2 regions of the Brevundimonas aurantiaca genome follow, and region 2 is predicted to be linked to the other one. Evidence: riboswitches for the same ligand, from Rfam matches in the RefSeq annotation. Region 2 holds a riboswitch; the other holds the start of a gene.
What was found. A riboswitch is a leader RNA that binds a small molecule or an ion and turns the genes downstream of it on or off. The one in region 2 is predicted to bind glycine.
Positions count from the first base shown of each region.

Region 1 (9,088 bases), 400 kb from region 2:
AGAGACGATGAACCGTACGGCGGCCGCGCTCGTCGCGATGAGACCAACGGCGATCGGTAGCTTGTCCGGGGCGCGCGCGTTGAGCTTCAACTCGAGACGCACGGATTTCAGCCGACTTGTGATCTCGTCCTTCGAGAACTGATCCGCTACCTCCCCGGCAAAGGAAGCCGCCAAATCGTGGCTGCGCTGGAACCGCCCCTGTGATCTCGCATGAAGTTCCCGGACAAGGACGCCGAAGCTGAAGACCCAGCTTAGGCCCACGAGACCGAGCCCCAGCAGGAAGGCTCCGGCAACGACCGGCTTGAGCCACGCTCTGATCGTCGCCGCGTTCAGGGCGAGAAGCCCACCCAGTATCGTGACGATCAGCGCCCCGACACCGATCACCATCATCCATTTCAACACAGTCTCAAACCGTCCCTCCGGAGCGGAGGTCCGGTTGGCGCGGCACAAGGCGTCTATCGAATAGTCGGAGTTCTTGCCTGTCATGGCGGCGGTGTGGCCTCAGAACGTAAACTTTGAGTTGCGCTCCACAGCGCGCCCCTCAACCGTCGTCCAACACGAACACCTTGTGAGGGCCGGTTGCTCCGGCCGAGGCGCCACCATGGCGCGCGACAGTCTGGCGGAACAGGTGCAGCTCAAGGAGGCCGAGATCCGCTCCACCTAACTGCGCCTCAGAGAGCAGGAGCGAATGATCGCCATCAATGAGGAGCGCCAGCGCCGGGTGCCGACATGCACGACGGAGTCGGCGGCCATCTGGTCTCGCTGGCCCAGTTGAGAGGCGGCGCGCCCGATGTCGAAACCCTGCGCCAGGGCGTGCGGATCGCCATCGACGATCTGCGGCTGATCATCGACTCGATGAATGGCGTGGATGACTCGCTGGAGGTCGCCATCGCCATTTTCCATGAGCGCATGGCGCCCCGCCTGCGTCTGGTGGGTATCGAACTGACCTGGACCGCCGCGCCGGGCGCGCCCGTCGAGGGTTTCAGTCCGGAGGCCAGGATCAACATCTACCGTATTCTTCAGGAGGCGATCACCAACGCGGTCAAACACGCCCAGGCGTCCCGCGTGGACATCCGCCTTGAGAGCGAGTCCGAGGCCGTCGTCATATCGGTCTCGGACGACGGCATGGACCTGCCGCCAAGGCTGCGGGATGGCGGCAAGGGCCTGCCCAACATGAAACGCCGCGCGGAACGGATCGGCGGAACCTGAATCTGGTCCCGCTGAACCCCGGACTTTCAGTTCGGCTGCGGGCGCCCCTGCCCACCTGGTTCGCACGCCGCCCGGAGATTATGCCCCAGTTTTTAGCTCGACCTGCCTCAGCCGTAACGCCTCGGCCTCGTCTGAAGTCAGCGGCAACAAGGCCATGGCGTCGTTCAGATAGGCGTCCAGAGGGCCCGAGAACGGCCAGTCGGATCCTGGTACGAACCGATCGACGCCGATCCGTCGCATCAGATCGACCAGCCTTTCGCGATCTCCGGGCGGCGTGTCGGCGTCGAAGACCTGGGCCAGGTCGAAATAGAGGTCTGGAAAACGCTTGGGATCCGTCGCCAGCGACTGCCGGAAGGCCTCCAGCGCGTCCCAAGTGTTCGCATCCAGTCCGCCCCAGCCGCCCGAATGGGCGATGACCACCGGGACGCCGCGAGCATGGGGCAGAACCTGTTCGACAAAGATGCGCACATCCTGGGCGCCATAGTCGGAGGCGCGGGTTCGCATGTGGATCATGATGGTCAGGCCGGCGCCCGAGGCGGCGTCGAAGACGGCGGCAAGACGGCGAACCTGACCGGGGTCGCGAAGATCGACGCCCGAGTTGGTCAGATGCAGCTTCAATCCCCTTGCAAAAGGCTCGCCTTTCCACGCTTCGATTTCGGCCAGAGCCTCGGGCGCCAGCGGATTGACCGAGATGAAGGCGACCAGCCGCTCGGGATGCGCGGCCGCCGTGGCCACGGTGAAGGCGTTGGCGGCATGAACGCGGTCGGCCGCGTCGGCCAGGGGTGGAACCATCATCGGGCTCTCGGCCAGATAGGCCGTGGACATGATCCAAGCCGTCTGGACGCCCGTCTGGTCCATATCCGCCAGAAGATCTTTGGCCGTCAGTGGTTTGACGAAGGCCGGATCGCAGGCGCTGATCCGCCCCGGACTGTCGCAATAGGCCGTCAGAATCTCCCGAATGGGCGGGGCGTGGACATGGACATGATGGTCGGTACGAACCGGAAGACGGGTCTGGGACGTGGCGGGCGCCGCAGCGAGCACGACCAGGGCCGCGCTCGCCGCGACAAGGCGTTTGAAGAACATGGAGCGTGACTGGAACTGTGTCGCCTAGCGCGCCGCCTCGCCCAGCAGGGTCTGTTTCCAGAACAGAAGGCTGGTCCAGAAATAGTAGTCCTCGTTCTCCTTCTTGTGGAAGCCGTGGCCCTCGTTCTGGGCCAGCAGGTGCCAGGCCGTGCCTCCGCGGCTGCGGACTGCGCTGACGATCTGGTCGGCTTCGGAGGCCGGGACGCGGGGATCGTTTCCACCGGTGGCGACCAGAAGCGGAATGGTGATCTTGTCGACGCTGGTCAGGGGGGAGATGGCTTGAAGCTGGGCGCGCTGAGCCGGATCCCGTTCGTCGCCGTATTCCACCCGTCTCAGGTCGCGGCGATACGACTGGGTGTTTTCCAGGAAGGTGACGAAGTTGGAGATGGCGACATAGCAGTTCGCCCCCTTCAGCCGGTCGCTGTAATGCACGGCGGCGGCGTAGCACATGTAGCCGCCGTAGGAGACGCCGGTGACGGCGAAGCGCGAGGCGTCAAGGGTGGGATCGACCTCGAGCGCGTCCAGGAAAGCGCCGATGTCCTTGACCGAATTCTCGCGCTGGAACGGGCCGTTGTCCAGATTGACGAACCGGGTGCCGAAGCCGGACGAGCCGCGCACGTTCGGGAAGAAAAGGGCCACGCCCATCTCGTTTAACAGATAGTTCTGCGCGCCCAGGAAATCGGGGCGCGTCTGGCCTTCAGGACCGCCGTGGATATCGACAATCAGCGGCCGCTTGCCGGGGAATTTGGCGGGGTCGGGCCGGTAGAGGAAGCCGGACACCGTCTCGCCGTCGAAGCTCCTCACCTCGACCAGTTGCGGCTCGACGTTGACGGCAGGGTCCAGACCGCCCGTCTCGCTGTGGGTCCATTGGGTGACGGCCAGGGTGGTCGGATCGACGGAGAAGGCGTCGCCGGAGACGCGCGCTGACGACAGGCTGAGGCCGATCGCGCCCCAGGGGGCGATGTCGATGGCCGGGCCGATGCTGTAGGGGATGACGCCTTCCGGCAGACCTGTGACGACCCGGACGGCGCCGGTCGCGACATCCATAACCTTCAGCCGCGATATCCCAGCCTCGTTGACCGCATAGGCGATGAAGCCGCCGTCCGGAGCGACGGCGTAGTCGCTGACATCCCAGCGAGCTTCAGTGCTGACCGGAACAAAGCCGTTCCGCACGATCCGCCCCAGACGCAGGAAGTCGGAATCCTTGTTCGAGGTCGCCCAGACGGCGCCGTCGGGCCCGTACTGAGGATCGACATAGGAGACCTGCGCGACAGGGTCAGTCAGCGGCGTCATCCGGCCCGAGGCGAGGTCCAGCTCATAGACAACGGCCCTATTGATCGACATCCGGTTCAGGACCAGGGCCTTGGTCCCGTCCCTGGAGAAGTCGGCGATGTTCCAGCCGCCGCCGGACACCTGGGCCACCAGACGGTCGGTCGAGGGGTCGGAGGGATCGACCACATAGAGGTCCATGTCCGCGCCGTTGCGACGCGATGAGGCGTAGCCGACCCGCTTGCCGTCCCGACTCCAGGCGCCGAACCAGTTGCGGCTCTTGCCGTCCGTAATCAGGCTCAACCGACCGGCGGCCAGGGTGTAGAGTTGATAGAATTCGTCGCCCCCATTGTCCTTCTGGACAAGAAGGGTCTGACCGTTCGGCGACAGGGCGCCGGCCAGGATCGGCTCGGCCTCGAAACTGATCTGGGTCCGGGCGCCGTCAGGAGCGGCGACGACGTGAAGCTGATCCGTGGCGCCGAACCGGGTCTTGATCAGCATCGACTGATCGGCGGCGTTCCAGCCCAGGAAGGTCGCACGGCGCGTCTGAAGATAGGGCTGGCTCGCCGCGACCAGGTCGTCGGGCACGGCGGGAAGGCCGTCGGCGACGATGGCGGCGGGCTTGGGCGCCTCGGCCAGGGCCGCAGGAGCGACGCTCAGGGCGAGCAGGAGAGCCATCGGCAGACGGGAAATCATGACACAGACCGTGTGAAAAATGGAGGAGCAGAAGGGGAGATCGCCGGCCCAATGGAGGAGCGGGGCCGGCGATCCGGAGCGCAGAACCAGAACTAGAAGCGGTACCGCGCGCCAACCGTGACGTACCGACCGATGACGTCGTAATACGGCGAATAGAGCGACCCGACCGGCGGGTCCTTGTCGAACAGGTTGGTCGCATTGGCGTACAGCTCGACCCCGTTTGCGCCGTAGTGCGCCAGGTCGGCCGTCAGCCCTAGATCGACATAGGTGAAGGCGTCGATGTGGTTGTTCGAGATGGCGACGGTGCTGTTGTAGTCGCCCGCCGAGATGTAGCGCGCGCGCAGGTTCGCGCCGAACACCTCGCCCTTCCAGCCGAGGCTGGCGTTGACCCGCAGCTTGGGTACGCCCAGGCCGAAAGAATAGCCCTGGGATTCGACATATTCGATCTTGGTCACGCCGTCGTCCGTGGTCAGGCTGTTCACCCAGGTGCCGACCAAGCGCATCATCACCCGGCCCGTCGCGCCCGGAACCCAGAGGTCGGCGTCGGAGGCGTAGGAGGCCTCGGCGTCGATCCCGTCCGTGTGGTACTCGGCCAGGTTCACATAGGTGGACATGGTGCGGACCAGATTGCCCGCCGAGTCGCGCTCGACCTTGGAGCAGAGGTCGAGGTTGCCGTTGTAGCAGCGGTTGACCAGATCCTGCGGCGCAATCGTCGTTATCACGTCGTCGATCTTGATGTCGTAATAATCCAGCGACAGGTTCAGGCCTGGGATCGAAGGCGGCGAATAGGTGACGCCCAGGGTCAGTGTATCGGCGGTCTCCGGGCGGAGGTTGGGATTACCGCCGCCGTTGTTCAGCGTATAAACTAAAGCCCCGTTCTTGGCCGGGTCATTGATGTTGTTCCAGCCGGTGGTGGTGGTGGTGAACAGCTCCGAAAGATTGGCCGAACGGATATCGCGCGACTGAGTCACACGGCCGCGGAAGCCGGGGAAGAACTCGTTGGTGGCGCCAACCTTCCAAGACCAGATCGAGCCCGTGGTGTCGTAGTCCGAGATGCGGGCGGCGGCGTTGAACTGCAGGTCGTTCAGGATCGGCAGATCCTTGACGATCGGGACCAGGACTTCGGCGAAGGCCTCCTTCACGCTGAACTCGCCGGACATGGCCGAGAAGCTGAACGTCTTGAAGGCCTTGGCCGCGTCCAGCTCGCCAATGCGCTGATCGGTCTGCTCCTTGCGGGCTTCCAGGCCGACGGCGATCGACACGTCGCCGGCCGGCAGGCTGAAGGGCTCGCCACGCAGGCTGACGCCGGCGACGTCCAGCTTGGTGGTGGCCCGCTGCTGAGGCGTGCCGGTGACATAGTCGATGGCTTCCTGAGACGGCGCGCCCAGGCCAAAGAGATTGATCGGCACGCAGCCCGAGTTGGGATTGGTCAGGGTCACGCGGCAGACGGCTCGACCGCTCACGGGATCGATTACGGAATCGACCGCATTGGCGAATTCGGTCTTCAGCAGGAAACCGGGCGTATCGATATTATTCTCAAACTCACCGTGGCTGTAGTAGGCGCCCCAGCGCCAGCTGTCGCCGAACTCGCCGTCCACGGCCAGAGTGGCCTGGGTGGTGACGCGCTCGAAATCGATCGTGGAATAGGACAGATCGGAGTTGAAACGTCCGAAGGTGAAGGACGTCTGGCCAGCGGCCGCCATCTGCTGCTTGATCGTGGACGACAAGAAGGCGTTGTCGATGCTGATGGTCAGGTCGCCGCGATCGTGATCGCCGAACCAGACATAGTCGTTCCACATCCGCGAGTGACGGACATCGGCCGTGACCCGCAGCTTGCCATTGATCTCATAGACGGCGCTGGCCAGGCCGGTGTAGCGGCGCTGCGGCGTGACCAGGGGGCTGAGATCGTCATTGGACGGACCTTCGCCGCCGATCGAGTTGGTTCCGCTGACTGTGCCGTAATCGAAAGGCCGAAGCGTGCCGTCCGGGTTAAACACCTTACCGCGGTTCACGCCCGACAGGATCAGACCGCCGTAAGCGGCGTTGGCGAAGCCGACGTCCGGCTGCAGGGCGCCGTTGACGGTGGCCCATCGGCCGATATTCGGGCGCGACGCTTTGGGGATGACGCCTTCGTTGTCGAGGTATTCGCCGCCGATGACGAAATGGCCGCGCCCGTCGGCGAAGTCTGTGCCCCAGGCGCCTTCGAACCGTTCCTGCTCAGCGTCGTCGTAGGAGGACACGCCGTATTCGGCGCCCAGCTTGCCGCCGGTGAAATAGCGATCGATGCCGATGTTCACGACGCCGGCGACGGCGCCTGAGCCCCAGGCGGCCGATGCGCCGCCCGTAACCACGTCGACGCTCTTGACCAGCACCGACGGCACGGCGTTCAGATCGTTTTCGCTGGACACGCGACGCCCATCGATCAGGACCAAGGTCCGGTTGATGCCCAGGCCGCGCAGATCGACCGGCGCATTGCCCGCACCGGTGTTGGTGCCGGTCGTCTGGGCCGATGTGGTGGCGCGGAATTGAGGCATGTCGTTGAGGGCGGCGGCGATATTCGGCCGCGCGCCGACCGACAGATCCTCGGCGGAAAGGTGGATGGTCGGCGTCGGCGCCTCGAAGCCGGCGCGGTCGATCCGGGAGGCGGTGACGACGATGTCATCGACCGAGGCCGCATCCTCTGGGGCGCCCGCCTCCTGGGCGTGGACAGAGGTGGCGCAGGCCATCAGCGCGATGGCGCTGCAATAATAGGTCAGGTTGCGATTAAGACGAGACAAAGCGAGATTCCTCATGGCGACGACGCCCCTCCCCAGGGTTGCCCAATGCGACCGGCGCTCTGCGGCGCCTGTTCGCCCCCGCTGTCATTGGGCCTGAGAGTTTCGGGCCGTTCGCCGACCCTTTCTCCTTCGGCGAGGCCGCATCCCCCGGATTCGACCTTCTCTCCAGCGTTCCTTCAGCAAGACGGTCCGTTTGCCTGAGCGTTTCCGGGGCGGTTGCGCCTTCGGCGTCGGCGGGAACCGATCTCTCCCGCCTTGCTGAAGTGAGTAAGATCGACCAACGGATGGCTGTCAAATCGCCTCTATTCGCAATTATAATGCTCTAATTCGCACAGTCGTGCACTAACATGCCGCTTTTAAAGCGCGTCAGTCGCTTGTCGCCCAGCGATTATCGGTCACCGCAGGATCGGTGAAAGCGACGTGACAGAAACACCGCCTCCGGAAGAAACAGACTTATCCACAGGAAAGCCTAGGGCGCCGTAGGGTCTTGCGGCGCCCGTTCCGCCGCCTGCATGGCGGCCCGCCAACGCTGTAGAAGCCGCTCGCGACGCGCCTGGTCGAGATTGGCGAGCAGGGCCGGTCCAACCCGAACCGGCCGAGCGCCTGGGATCAAGGCGCGACGTTCGGCGAGAATGTCGTCGCGCGCCGGGCGGACCCCCAGGCCGGCGATGATCCTCTGCCCTTCACGCGATAAAAGAAAATCCAGAAAAAGCCGGGCGGCGTTGGGGTGGGCCGCGTTGCGGGGTATGAAGGCCACGCGCGAGACGGACAGATGATAGTCCTCTGGCGTAACCAGGCCGATATCGGGCGCCCGGGCGACCCACGACGCCCCGTAGGACTGGTTCATATTGTAGGCGAAGGCCATGCGGCCGTCGGCCAGTTGGCCCATCATCCTTTGGCCGGACGTATCGGCACGCGGACGAGTAGACCCCAGGGCAGTCATAAGGGCCCAGGCGTCGGGATAGATCTGGATGTCGGCCGACAACTGCAGAAGCGCCACCCCGCTGCGTTCGGCGTCATACAGGGTGACCCGGCGGAAAAACCGGTCCGCGTCGGTGGACAGCCGTTCGAGCAGTTGGGCGTGGCTGCGCGGCACGATCTCCGACGGCAACCGCCTGCGATTATAGGCGAAGACGACGGGCTCGGCCGTCACTCCGAACGCCTGGTCTCGCCAAACCGAGCCGTCCGGCATGGCTCCCCGATGCGGCGATCGGTAAACTTGGGCGTAGCCGTCATTGATCAGCTTGACCTGCACGTCCATCGCCGTGCTCCAGACCAGATCCGGCCCCTCCAGTCCGGAGGCGGCGCGGGACTGGACTCGGTTCGCGATCAGGGTGGAGTTGATGTCCTCGAGCCGCACCGCGATCTCGGGCCAGCGCCGTTGAAACGCCGCCAGCACAGGCCCCATCAGGCTGGTGTTCGTGAGGATGTGCAGCCCGCCCTCGCGCCTGGCAAGCCATCGGACGCGGGGCGCCGTCGCGACCCCGTCCGGCTCGCCCGCGCAGGCCGAAACCCCCGCCCCCGCGAGCCCGAGAAGCAGATGTCTCCGGTCCGTCTTCACCGGGGCGGGTTTCCCGCTATTGTACCGCTCATGATCCGCTCCTTCGCATCGCCATGAGAATACTGGTCGTCGAGGATGACAAGGCGCTTCGGCATTCGCTCGAGGCCAGCCTTCTGGCGGTCGGTTTCGAACTCCGCTCCACCGACAGCGGGGACCAAGCCCTTCATCTGGAAGCGACGGAGCGGTTCGACGCCGCCGTGTTGGACATCGGCCTTCCCGACATCGACGGTTTCGAGGTCCTGAAGGCCTTCAGACGGCGGGGATCGCAGACGCCCGTCCTGATGCTGACCGCGCGCGACGCCCTGGGCGACCGGGTGGCGGGACTGGATTTCGGCGCTGATGACTATCTCGTCAAACCCTTCGCCCCTTCGGAACTGATCGCCCGATTGAGAGCGATCGTGCGTCGACGCCAGGGTCGGGCGGCGGGCGCCGCGATCGTCGGCTCACTGGTCTGCGACTGGGAGGCCGGCCGGGCCCAGGTCAATGACCGAGA
Region 1 is NZ_CAJGVD010000001.1:731,741-740,828, forward strand. It holds gene JMT67_RS03655 (hypothetical protein) at 1-486, opposite strand, end outside; gene JMT67_RS03660 (sensor histidine kinase) at 730-1,209, shown strand; gene JMT67_RS03665 (amidohydrolase family protein) at 1,288-2,292, opposite strand; gene JMT67_RS03670 (S9 family peptidase) at 2,317-4,239, opposite strand; gene JMT67_RS03675 (TonB-dependent receptor domain-containing protein) at 4,350-7,034, opposite strand; glycine riboswitch at 7,210-7,297, opposite strand; gene JMT67_RS03680 (ABC transporter substrate-binding protein) at 7,504-8,442, opposite strand; gene JMT67_RS03685 (response regulator transcription factor) at 8,649-9,088, shown strand, end outside.
Region 1: another riboswitch for glycine. It lies ahead of JMT67_RS03675 (TonB-dependent receptor domain-containing protein); the one in region 2 lies ahead of gcvT (glycine cleavage system aminomethyltransferase GcvT).

Region 2 (9,088 bases):
CCGTCCGGGCGAAACCGGGATGGGCGGCCACGCTGGTCAGGCCCCAATCTTCGCGATCGCTGCGGCGCTGAAGCTCCAGGGCGAACATCAGCATCGCCAGTTTGGACTGCTGATAGACGGGCCAGGGCCGGTAACCGGAGCGATAGTTCAGATCTCTGAGCTGAATCCGACCGCCGCGATGGGCCACGCTGGACAACTGCACCACTCGCGCCTGAGCCGCCGTCAGCAGTGGCAGGAGCCGGCCGGTCAGGGCGAAGTGGGATAGATAGTTGGTTCCGAACTGCATCTCGAAACCATCGATGGTCGTTCGGCGACGAGGCACGGCCATGACGCCCGCATTGTTGATCAGAATGTCGACCGGCCGACCCGCCGCCAGGAGGGCCTCGGCGAAGGCGGCGACAGAGCTGAGGTCCGCCAGGTCCAGCCGTTCGAACCGCACGAGGGCCTCAGGGTGGCGACTGCGGATCAGCCGTTCCGCCTGATCGCCCTTGTCCGGATTGCGCGCGGCCAGAACGACCTCGGCGCCCTTTCCAGCCAGAACGAGCGCCGCCTCCAAGCCGATGCCGCCGGTCGCCCCGGTGATGATGACCAGCTTGCCGCTCTGGTCGGGAATATCGGCTGTCGTCCATTGGGTCATTGCGGCTATCCTGGGGTGAACTGAATTTCCGAAGGGCTCCGGCTTGCATATCTGCATCCGGTGCAAATATGCAAGAAGTGCAAGAAAAAGTTTTTCCTGACGAGCAGGGTCTGCGTGCGCGAAAGCGGCAGGAAACCCACGCCCGCATTCAGGCCGAAGGCCTGCGGCTGTTCATCGAAAAGGGATTTGACGGCGCCACCCTGGACGAGGTGGCGGCGGCGGCGGGCGTATCGCGCCGCACCCTGCTGAACTATTTCGGCTCCAAGGAAGAGATCGTCTTTTCCCTCAAGGCCCAAATCCCTGAGATGATCGCCCAGGCGGTGGCGGCCCGGCCGTGCGACGAACCGCTGCTCGATATGGTGGAGGGGGGGCTGGCCGATGTCGCCGCGCGCTTCCAGACGCCCGACATGCTGGACCTGACGCGGCTGATCCATCAGACGCCCGCCCTTCAGGCCGGTGATCACGCAAAGTATGAAGGGGTGGAGCGGCTGCTGGCCCAGACGCTGGCCGAGCGGAAGGGATTGGCCCCGGACGACGTCGCCTGTCGCGTCGCGGCGGCGATCGGCGTCAGCATCATGAAACTGGCCGGCGAGGCCTGGCTGGCCCATCCGGACGAAGGGCCTGAACGGTTCGGCCGTGAAGCCTTCGCCGTCCTGAGACGCATGGCGGGCCAGCGTCCGCCGCCCTGATCCAGGACGGCGGACGCCGAGAGCGGCTTAAGCCGCCTGGTTCGAGCCCGCAGGGGCGGTCCAGCGCAGCACCGGCGAGCGGGCGGCGCGGGTTTCGTCCAGACGACGCAGGGGGGCGTGGAAGGGGGCGCCCTTGAAGCGGTCGACGTCGCCGGCCTTGGCCGCCTGGGCCAGCAGGCGCATGGCCTCGATGAAGCGGTCCAGCTCGGCCTTGGACTCGGTCTCGGTCGGCTCGATCAGCATGGCCCCGTGGACGACCAGGGGGAAATACATGGTCATCGGGTGGAAGCCCTCGTCGATCATCGCCTTGGCGAAGTCGAGCGTGGTGACGTCCGTGCCCTTCAGCCATTCGTCGTCGAACAGGGCCTCGTGCATGCAGGGGCCGTCGGGGAAGGCCGCGCTCATCAGGTCCGACAGGCGGGCCTTGATGTAGTTGGCGTTCAGCACCGCATCCTCGGCGACCTGACGCAGGCCGTCGGCACCGTGGCTCATCATGTAGGACAGGGCGCGCACATACATGCCCATCTGCCCCTGGAAGGCGCACAGGCGGCCGAAGGCCTGGGCTGCGTCGCCTTCTTCCCGTTCGATCAGCGCGTAACCGCTATCGTCATGCACGACCCAGGGGGCGGGGGCGAAGGGCGCCAGGGCCTGTGACAGCACCACCGGACCCGCGCCCGGCCCGCCGCCGCCGTGCGGCGTCGAGAAGGTCTTGTGCAGGTTGATGTGCATGGCGTCCACGCCCAGATCGCCCGGACGAACCCGGCCGACGATGGCGTTGAAGTTGGCGCCGTCGCAGTAGAAATAGGCGCCCGCCTCGTGCGTCAGGCGGCTGATTTCCAGAATGTCGCGCTCGAACAAGCCGCAGGTGTTGGGGTTGGTCACCATGATGGCGGCGACGTCGTCGCCCAGCTTGGACGCCAGGTCGGCCACGTCCACGCGGCCGTCCTCGGTCTGGGCGACCTCGACGACGGTATAGCCGACGAAGGCGGCGGTGGCCGGGTTGGTGCCGTGGGCGCTGGTGGGCACCAGCACCTTGCGGCGCTTCTCATGCTGGCCCGAGGCCTCGTGCGCGGCGCGGATGGCCATCAGGCCGCACAGTTCGCCGTGCGCTCCCGCTTTCGGAGATAGCGCGACGGCGGGCATGCCGGTCAGGGTCTTCAGCCAATGGGCCAGCGTATCCATCAGCTCCAGCGCGCCCTGAACCGTCGACATCGGCTGCAGGGGGTGGATGTCCGAAAAACCGGCCAGACGCGCCATCTTCTCGTTCAGGCGCGGGTTGTGCTTCATCGTGCACGAGCCCAGCGGATAGATGGCCAGGTCGATGGCGTGGTTCTTCTGCGACAGGCGCACATAGTGGCGCATGGCCTCGGGCTCCGACAGGCCGGGCAGGCCGATCGGATCCTTGCGGACCAGGTCGCCCAGGTCCGACGCATCGGTCTTCGGTTCGGGCAGGTCGACCCCGGTCTTGCCCCAGCCTTCGCCTTCGAAGATCAGCGGCTCGTTCTGCAACAGGCCGCGCCCGCCGGTCAGGGTGGCGGGCTTGGTCTGGACCTGGTTCGGGGCGGTCGGGCGGCCGACGGTGTTCATGGTGCTCATGGTCTTGTCTCCGCTCAGGCCGCCAGCACCTTGGCGAGGGCGGTCGCCAGGAGCTTGATGTCGGCGTCAAGGGTGGTTTCGGTCGCAGCGACCAGCAGGACGTCGTCCATGCCGGCGTCGGGGGCCAGGCGGCTGTAGGGCACGCCGGCCAGCAGGTGGTGGCTCGCCAGCGTATCGACGACTTCGGCGGCATTCTTGGGCACGCGCACCGCAAACTCGTTGAAGAAGCGCTTCGTCAGGATCTCGACGCCCGGAACGGCGGCCAGGGCGTCGCGCGTGGCGAGGGCCTTCTCGTGGTTCAGCAGGGCCAGTTTGCGCAGGCCCGTCTCGCCCAGCAGGCTCATGTGGATGGTGAAGGCCAGGGTGCAGAGGCCGGAATTGGTGCAGATGTTCGACGTCGCCTTGTCGCGGCGGATGTGCTGCTCGCGCGTCGACAGGGTCAGGACGAAGCCGCGCTCGCCGTCGGCGTCCACCGTCTCGCCGGTCAGGCGGCCGGGCATCTGGCGGATCAGCTTCTCGCGCGTGGCGAACAGGCCGACATAGGGGCCGCCGAAGTTCAGGGCGTTGCCGATCGACTGGCCCTCGGCGGCGACGATGTCCGCGCCCATTTCGCCGGGCGATTTCAAGAGGCCCATAGACACGGCCTCCGTGACCACGACGATCAGCAGGGCGCCGGCGGCGTGGGCGGCCTCCGCGATCTTGGTGACATCGGTCGCCGTGCCGAAGACGTTCGGGGTCTGAACGACGACGCAGGCCGTGTCGGGACCGATCTGGTCGATCACGGCGGCCTCGGCGTCGACGGCGGGGGCCAGGACCTGCGTCTCCACGCCGACGGCGTGGACCACGGTCTCGGTCGCCTTGACGTAGTGGGGGTGCACCCCGCCCGAGATCACCGCCTTGTTGCGGCGGGTCACGCGGGTCGCCATCAGCACGCCCTCGGCCATGGCGGTCGAACCGTCATACAGCGAGGCGTTGGCCACCGGCATGCCGGTCAGGTTCGCCACCTGGGTCTGGAACTCGTACAGATACTGCAGAGTCCCCTGGGCGATTTCCGGTTGATAGGGGGTGTAGCTGGTCAGGAACTCCGACCGTTGAATGATATGATCCACCGTCGCCGGGACATGGTGCTTGTAGGCCCCTGCGCCGCAGAAGAAGGGCGTGGCGCCGGCCGTGGCGTTCTTGGCGGCCATGGCGGACAGGGCGCGCTCGACCTCCAGCTCGCCGGCCACGCGGGGGAGGTCCACGGGCCCGTCCAGCCGCGCCGCCTCGGGCACGTCCACGAACAGGTCGTCGATCGATTTCGCGCCGATGGCGGCGAGCATCGCCGTGCGGTCGTCGGGCGTCAGGGGGAGATAACGCATGGTCTTGTCCTGGGCCATGAAAGGCCGAAGACCCGCTGACTCTTAATCAGCGGGTCCGATGGGGCTTAGAGGGTGGCGAGGAAGGCGTCGTAGGCGGCCTGATCCATCAGGGCGTCCAGCTCCGAGGCGTCCGACACCTTGATCTTGGCGAACCAGCCGTCCGCTTCCGGGGCCGAGTTGACGGTTTCAGGAGCGGTCGACAGGGCGTCATTGGCCTCGACCACTTCGCCCGAGACGGGGGCGTAGACGTCCGAGGCGGCCTTGACACTCTCGACCACGGCGAAGCTGGCGCCCTTGGCGACGGTCTTGCCGACTTCCGGCACTTCCACGAACACCACGTCGCCCAGGGCGTCGGCGGCGTGCTTCGAGATGCCCACGGTGGCGATGTCGCCGTCCAGGCTGACCCACTCGTGATCCTTGGTGAATTTCATTTCTCTTCTCCATCTCCCACCCCGTCATCCTCGGGCTTGACCCGAGGATCGGAGGCGGATCGTTCTCTGTGTTGATCCCGACGCAATGCGGCGGATAATCCGGCCCTCGGGTCAAGCCCGAGGGTGACGGGGTGAATGTTACGCCTTCGGCTTCCGGTAATAGCGTTGCGCCACGAAGGGCATGGAGACGACTTCGGCGGCGGCGGACCTGCCGCGCACGATGACCTTCAGCTCCGTACCCAGCGCCGCAAAGGCCGGCGGCACGAACCCCATGGCGATGTTCTTGCCCAAGGTGGGGGAGGGGCCGCCCGAGGTGACCTTGCCGATGACATTGCCGTCTGCGTCGGCGATCTCGGCGCCTTCGCGGGCCGGGGCGCCTTCCTTGACGATCAGGCCGATGCGGACGCGAGACGGGCCATCGGCCAGTTCCTTCAAGATGCGGTCGGCGCCGGTGAAGTCCGCGCGCTCCTTGCGCGACTTGGACAGGGCAAAGGTCAGAGCCCCTTCGACCGGCGAGGTCGTCGGGTCGATGTCGTGGCCGTGCAGCGGCAGGCCGGCCTCCAGGCGCAGGCTGTCGCGGGCGCCAAGGCCGATCGGCTTGACGCGGGCGTCTTCCAGGATGGTGTTCCAGACGCGCTCGGCCTGGTCCGCCGGGACCGAAATTTCATAGCCGTCCTCGCCGGTATAGCCCGAACGCGAGACATAGCAGTCGACGCCGAACAGCATCAGCCGGGCGCATTCCATAAAGCCCATTTCCGCCAGGATCGGTTCGTGGGCGGCCATGACCTCGGCGGCTTCCGGCCCCTGGATGGCGATCAGGGCGCGGTCGTCCAGAACCGTCAGCTTGGCGTCGCCTTCCAGGTTCGCCTGCCAGAAGGCGAAATCCTCGTCCTTGTTGCCGGCGTTGACGACGACGAACAGGCCGTCGTGATCCGGGCGGCCGGCCATCAGGTCGTCGATGATCCCGCCGTCGGTGTTCAGCAGCAACGAATACTTCTGCTTGCCCGCCTTCAGGATTTCATAGTCGCCGGGCACGAACCGCTCGAACTGGGCGGTGGCGTCGGCGCCGGTGATCTTGCACTGGCCCATGTGCGACACGTCGAACAGGCCGGCGTGTTCGCGGGTCCAACGGTGCTCGGCCAGGACGCCCTCATACTGGACCGGCATGTCATAGCCGCCGAAGCCCACCATCCGGGCCCCCAGGGCGCGGTGCGCGGCGTTCAGGGGCGTGGTCTTCAGGGTCTGATCGGTCATGGTTCAGGCTTTCACGGTCGCGTGTTGTGGCGGAGCTCCGCCGTCCTCGCGCCCCCGCTGTCCTGAAGCCTGAGAGATTCCGGCGACCAAATCATGTCGCCTTGCTCCGTCGGCGCGCCCGTGAAGAGCGGCTTTCCAGCGTCCGTATGCTTCGCGGTCCGTTTGCCTGAGCGTTTCCGGGGCGGTTGCGCCTTCGGCGTCGACCCGCCGAGGCGCGCCGATCTCTCCCGCGAGAGCAATCGACCTAAGCCACCGACTCCGGCCGCAAGTCAAGCGCAGGCGTGTTTTGACGCCGCCTTGTCGCACTTCCTGACATCCGGCGTCGGCTCGCCCTTGCTCTCCCTGCGTCCGCCCGCCAAGAACGGAGCGTCCCTCTCCGCCGCTCCGGACCGATCCCATGACCGCCGACCGCACCCGCCTCGACGCCCACATCGCCGCCCTTGAGGTTCCGGAAGGGCTGAAGACGGTCCTGACGGTCGCCGCCGCCACCTGCGCCGACATCAGCACTCTGGTCGCCGGCGGCGCCCTGGCCGGGGCCTTGGGCGCCTCGGGCCAGATCAATGTTCAGGACGAGGAGCAGAAGAAGCTCGACGTCATGACCAACGACATGCTGACCGACGCCCTTCTGGCCTGTCCCGCCGTCGCCGGCGTCGCTTCGGAGGAGATGGACGAGGTCCAGCCCGCGCCCCATTCGACCGGCGACTATCTGGTCCTGTTCGACCCGCTGGACGGCTCGTCCAACATCGACATCAACGCCATGGTCGGCACCATCGTCTCGGTGCTGAAGTCCGCGACGCCTTCGCCGACCGAGGCCGACTTCATGCAGCCCGGCCGCAATCAGGTCGCCGCCCTCTATGCCCTGTACGGCCCCCAGACCATGCTGGTCCTGACTACGGGCGCAGGGGTCAAGGGCTTCACCCTGTCGCACGACGGCGACTGGATCCTGACCCACGACGCCATCGCCATTTCGCCGGACACCAAGGAATTCGCCATCAACATGTCGAACCTGCGCCACTGGGCCGAGCCGGTGCAGACCTATGTGGGCGATCTGCTGAAGGGCGACGAGGGCCCCCGGGGCAAGAATTTCAACATGCGCTGGGTCGCCGCCATGGTGGCCGACGTCCACCGCATCCTGATGCGCGGCGGCGTCTTCCTATACCCCTGGGACAAGCGCGAGCCGAACAAGCCCGGCAAGCTGCGCCTGATGTACGAGGGCAATCCCATGGCCTTCCTGGTCGAACAGGCCGGCGGCAAGGCGACGACGGACGGGACGCAGCCCATACTGGACATCCAGCCCGAGCATCTGCACCAGCGCATCCCGGTCGCCCTGGGCTCGGCCAACGAGATCGACGCCTACGCAAGCGCATGATGAAGATCGGTCCGACTGACGCCCTTCTGGTCATCGACCCGCAGAACGACTTCTGCGAGGGCGGGTCTCTGGCGGTCGCGGGCGGGGCGGGGATCATGCCGCTGATCAACCGGCTGGCCGAACGGGTCGACTGGGTGGTCCTGACCCAGGACTGGCACACGCCGGACCAGATTTCGTTCGCCTCCAACCATCCCGGCGCGGCTCCCTTCACCGAGATCGAGGTCGCTTACGGCCGCCAGATGCTGTGGCCCGATCACTGTATCCAGGGCTCGCCCGGCGCGGACTTCCATCCCGACGCGGCGCCTACGGTGCAAAAGGCCCTGGCCGTGATCCGCAAGGGCTACAACCCGGCGGTCGATTCCTATTCCGGCTTCTTCGAGAACGACCATCGCACCCCGACGGGCCTGGCCGGCCTGCTGCGCGACCTGGGCGTGACTCGCGTCTTCCTGTGCGGTCTGGCCTTCGACTACTGCGTCCGCTTCACCGTCGAGGACGCGGTGCGCGAAGGCTTTGAGGCCGTGGTCATCTCCGACGCCAGCCGCGCGATCACGCCACAGACCGAGGCGACGGCGCGGGACAGTTTCCGGGCGATTGGGGTGGCGGAGGTGGGGGCGGCGGCCTTCCTCGGCTAAACCCCTTTTTCTTTCGTCATTCCGGGCGAAGCGCAGCGGAGACCCGGAACCCAGCGGCGCGCGAGAGCGCGAAACTGTCGCGGACGCGCTGTTCCAGCACAGTGCGGCGGACCCATTTCGCCTTCGGCGCCGCTGGGTTCCGGGTCTTCGGGCCAAGCAGGCCCTTCGCCCGGAATGACGAAAGGACGTCAGCCCGCCTTGGCGTAGGCCTCTACCTCCGCGATGAACGCCGCCTTCTCCGCCTCGCCCAGGAAAGACCCCTCGAAACTGTTCTTCGCCATCTGCGTCACCTGTTCGCGGGTCAGCCCGACCGCCGCCGCCAGCCGGCTGTAGTTGTCGTTCACGTACCCGCCGAAATAGGACGGATCGTCCGAGTTCAGGGTGACGTGCAGGCCCCGGCGCAGCATCTCGGGCACGGGGTGGTCCTTCAGGTCGTTCACCACGCACAGTTTCAGGTTCGACAGGGGGCAGACGGTCAGGGTCATCTGCTCGCGCGCCAGCCGCTCCACCAGAACCTCGTCCTCCATCGAGCGATTGCCGTGGTCCATTCGGTCGATGTGCAGCAGGTCCAGCGCCTCGTGCACATAGGCCGGCGGGCCTTCCTCGCCGGCATGGGCGCACAGTTTCAGGCCCAGGTCGCGGGCGGCGGCGAAGACGCGCTGGAACTTGGACGGCGGATGGCCGACCTCCGACGAATCCAGCCCCACCCCGATGAAATGATGTAGATAGGGCTTGGCCGCCTCCAGGGTCGCGAACGCCTCGTCCTCCGTCAGATGCCGCAGGAAGCTGAGGATCAGACCCGAACTCACGCCCAGTTCCGCCTTGGCCCGGTCCATCCCCGCAATCAGCCCCTCCACCACCACGCCGAAGGGCACGCCCCGGTCGGTGTGGGTCTGGGGATCGAAGAAGATCTCGGCGTGGCGCACGTTATCGGCGGCCGCCCGCTGGAAATAGGCGAAGGCCAGATCTTCGAAATCCTGGCGCGTCAGAAGGACCGCCGCCCCGGCGTAATAGATGTCCAGGAAGTCCTGCAGATTCGAGAAATCATAGGCCGCCCGCACCGCCTCGACGCTGTCGTAGGGGATTGAGACCCCATTGCGCTTCGCCAGCTCGAACATC
Region 2 is NZ_CAJGVD010000001.1:1,133,620-1,142,707, reverse strand. It holds gene JMT67_RS05690 (SDR family oxidoreductase) at 1-637, opposite strand, end outside; gene JMT67_RS05685 (TetR family transcriptional regulator) at 715-1,326, shown strand; gene gcvPB (aminomethyl-transferring glycine dehydrogenase subunit GcvPB) at 1,354-2,922, opposite strand; gene gcvPA (aminomethyl-transferring glycine dehydrogenase subunit GcvPA) at 2,937-4,283, opposite strand; gene gcvH (glycine cleavage system protein GcvH) at 4,349-4,714, opposite strand; gene gcvT (glycine cleavage system aminomethyltransferase GcvT) at 4,853-5,968, opposite strand; glycine riboswitch at 6,024-6,109, opposite strand; glycine riboswitch at 6,113-6,208, opposite strand; gene JMT67_RS05660 (class 1 fructose-bisphosphatase) at 6,366-7,337, shown strand; gene pncA (bifunctional nicotinamidase/pyrazinamidase) at 7,334-7,969, shown strand; gene JMT67_RS05650 (adenosine deaminase) at 8,158-9,088, opposite strand, start outside.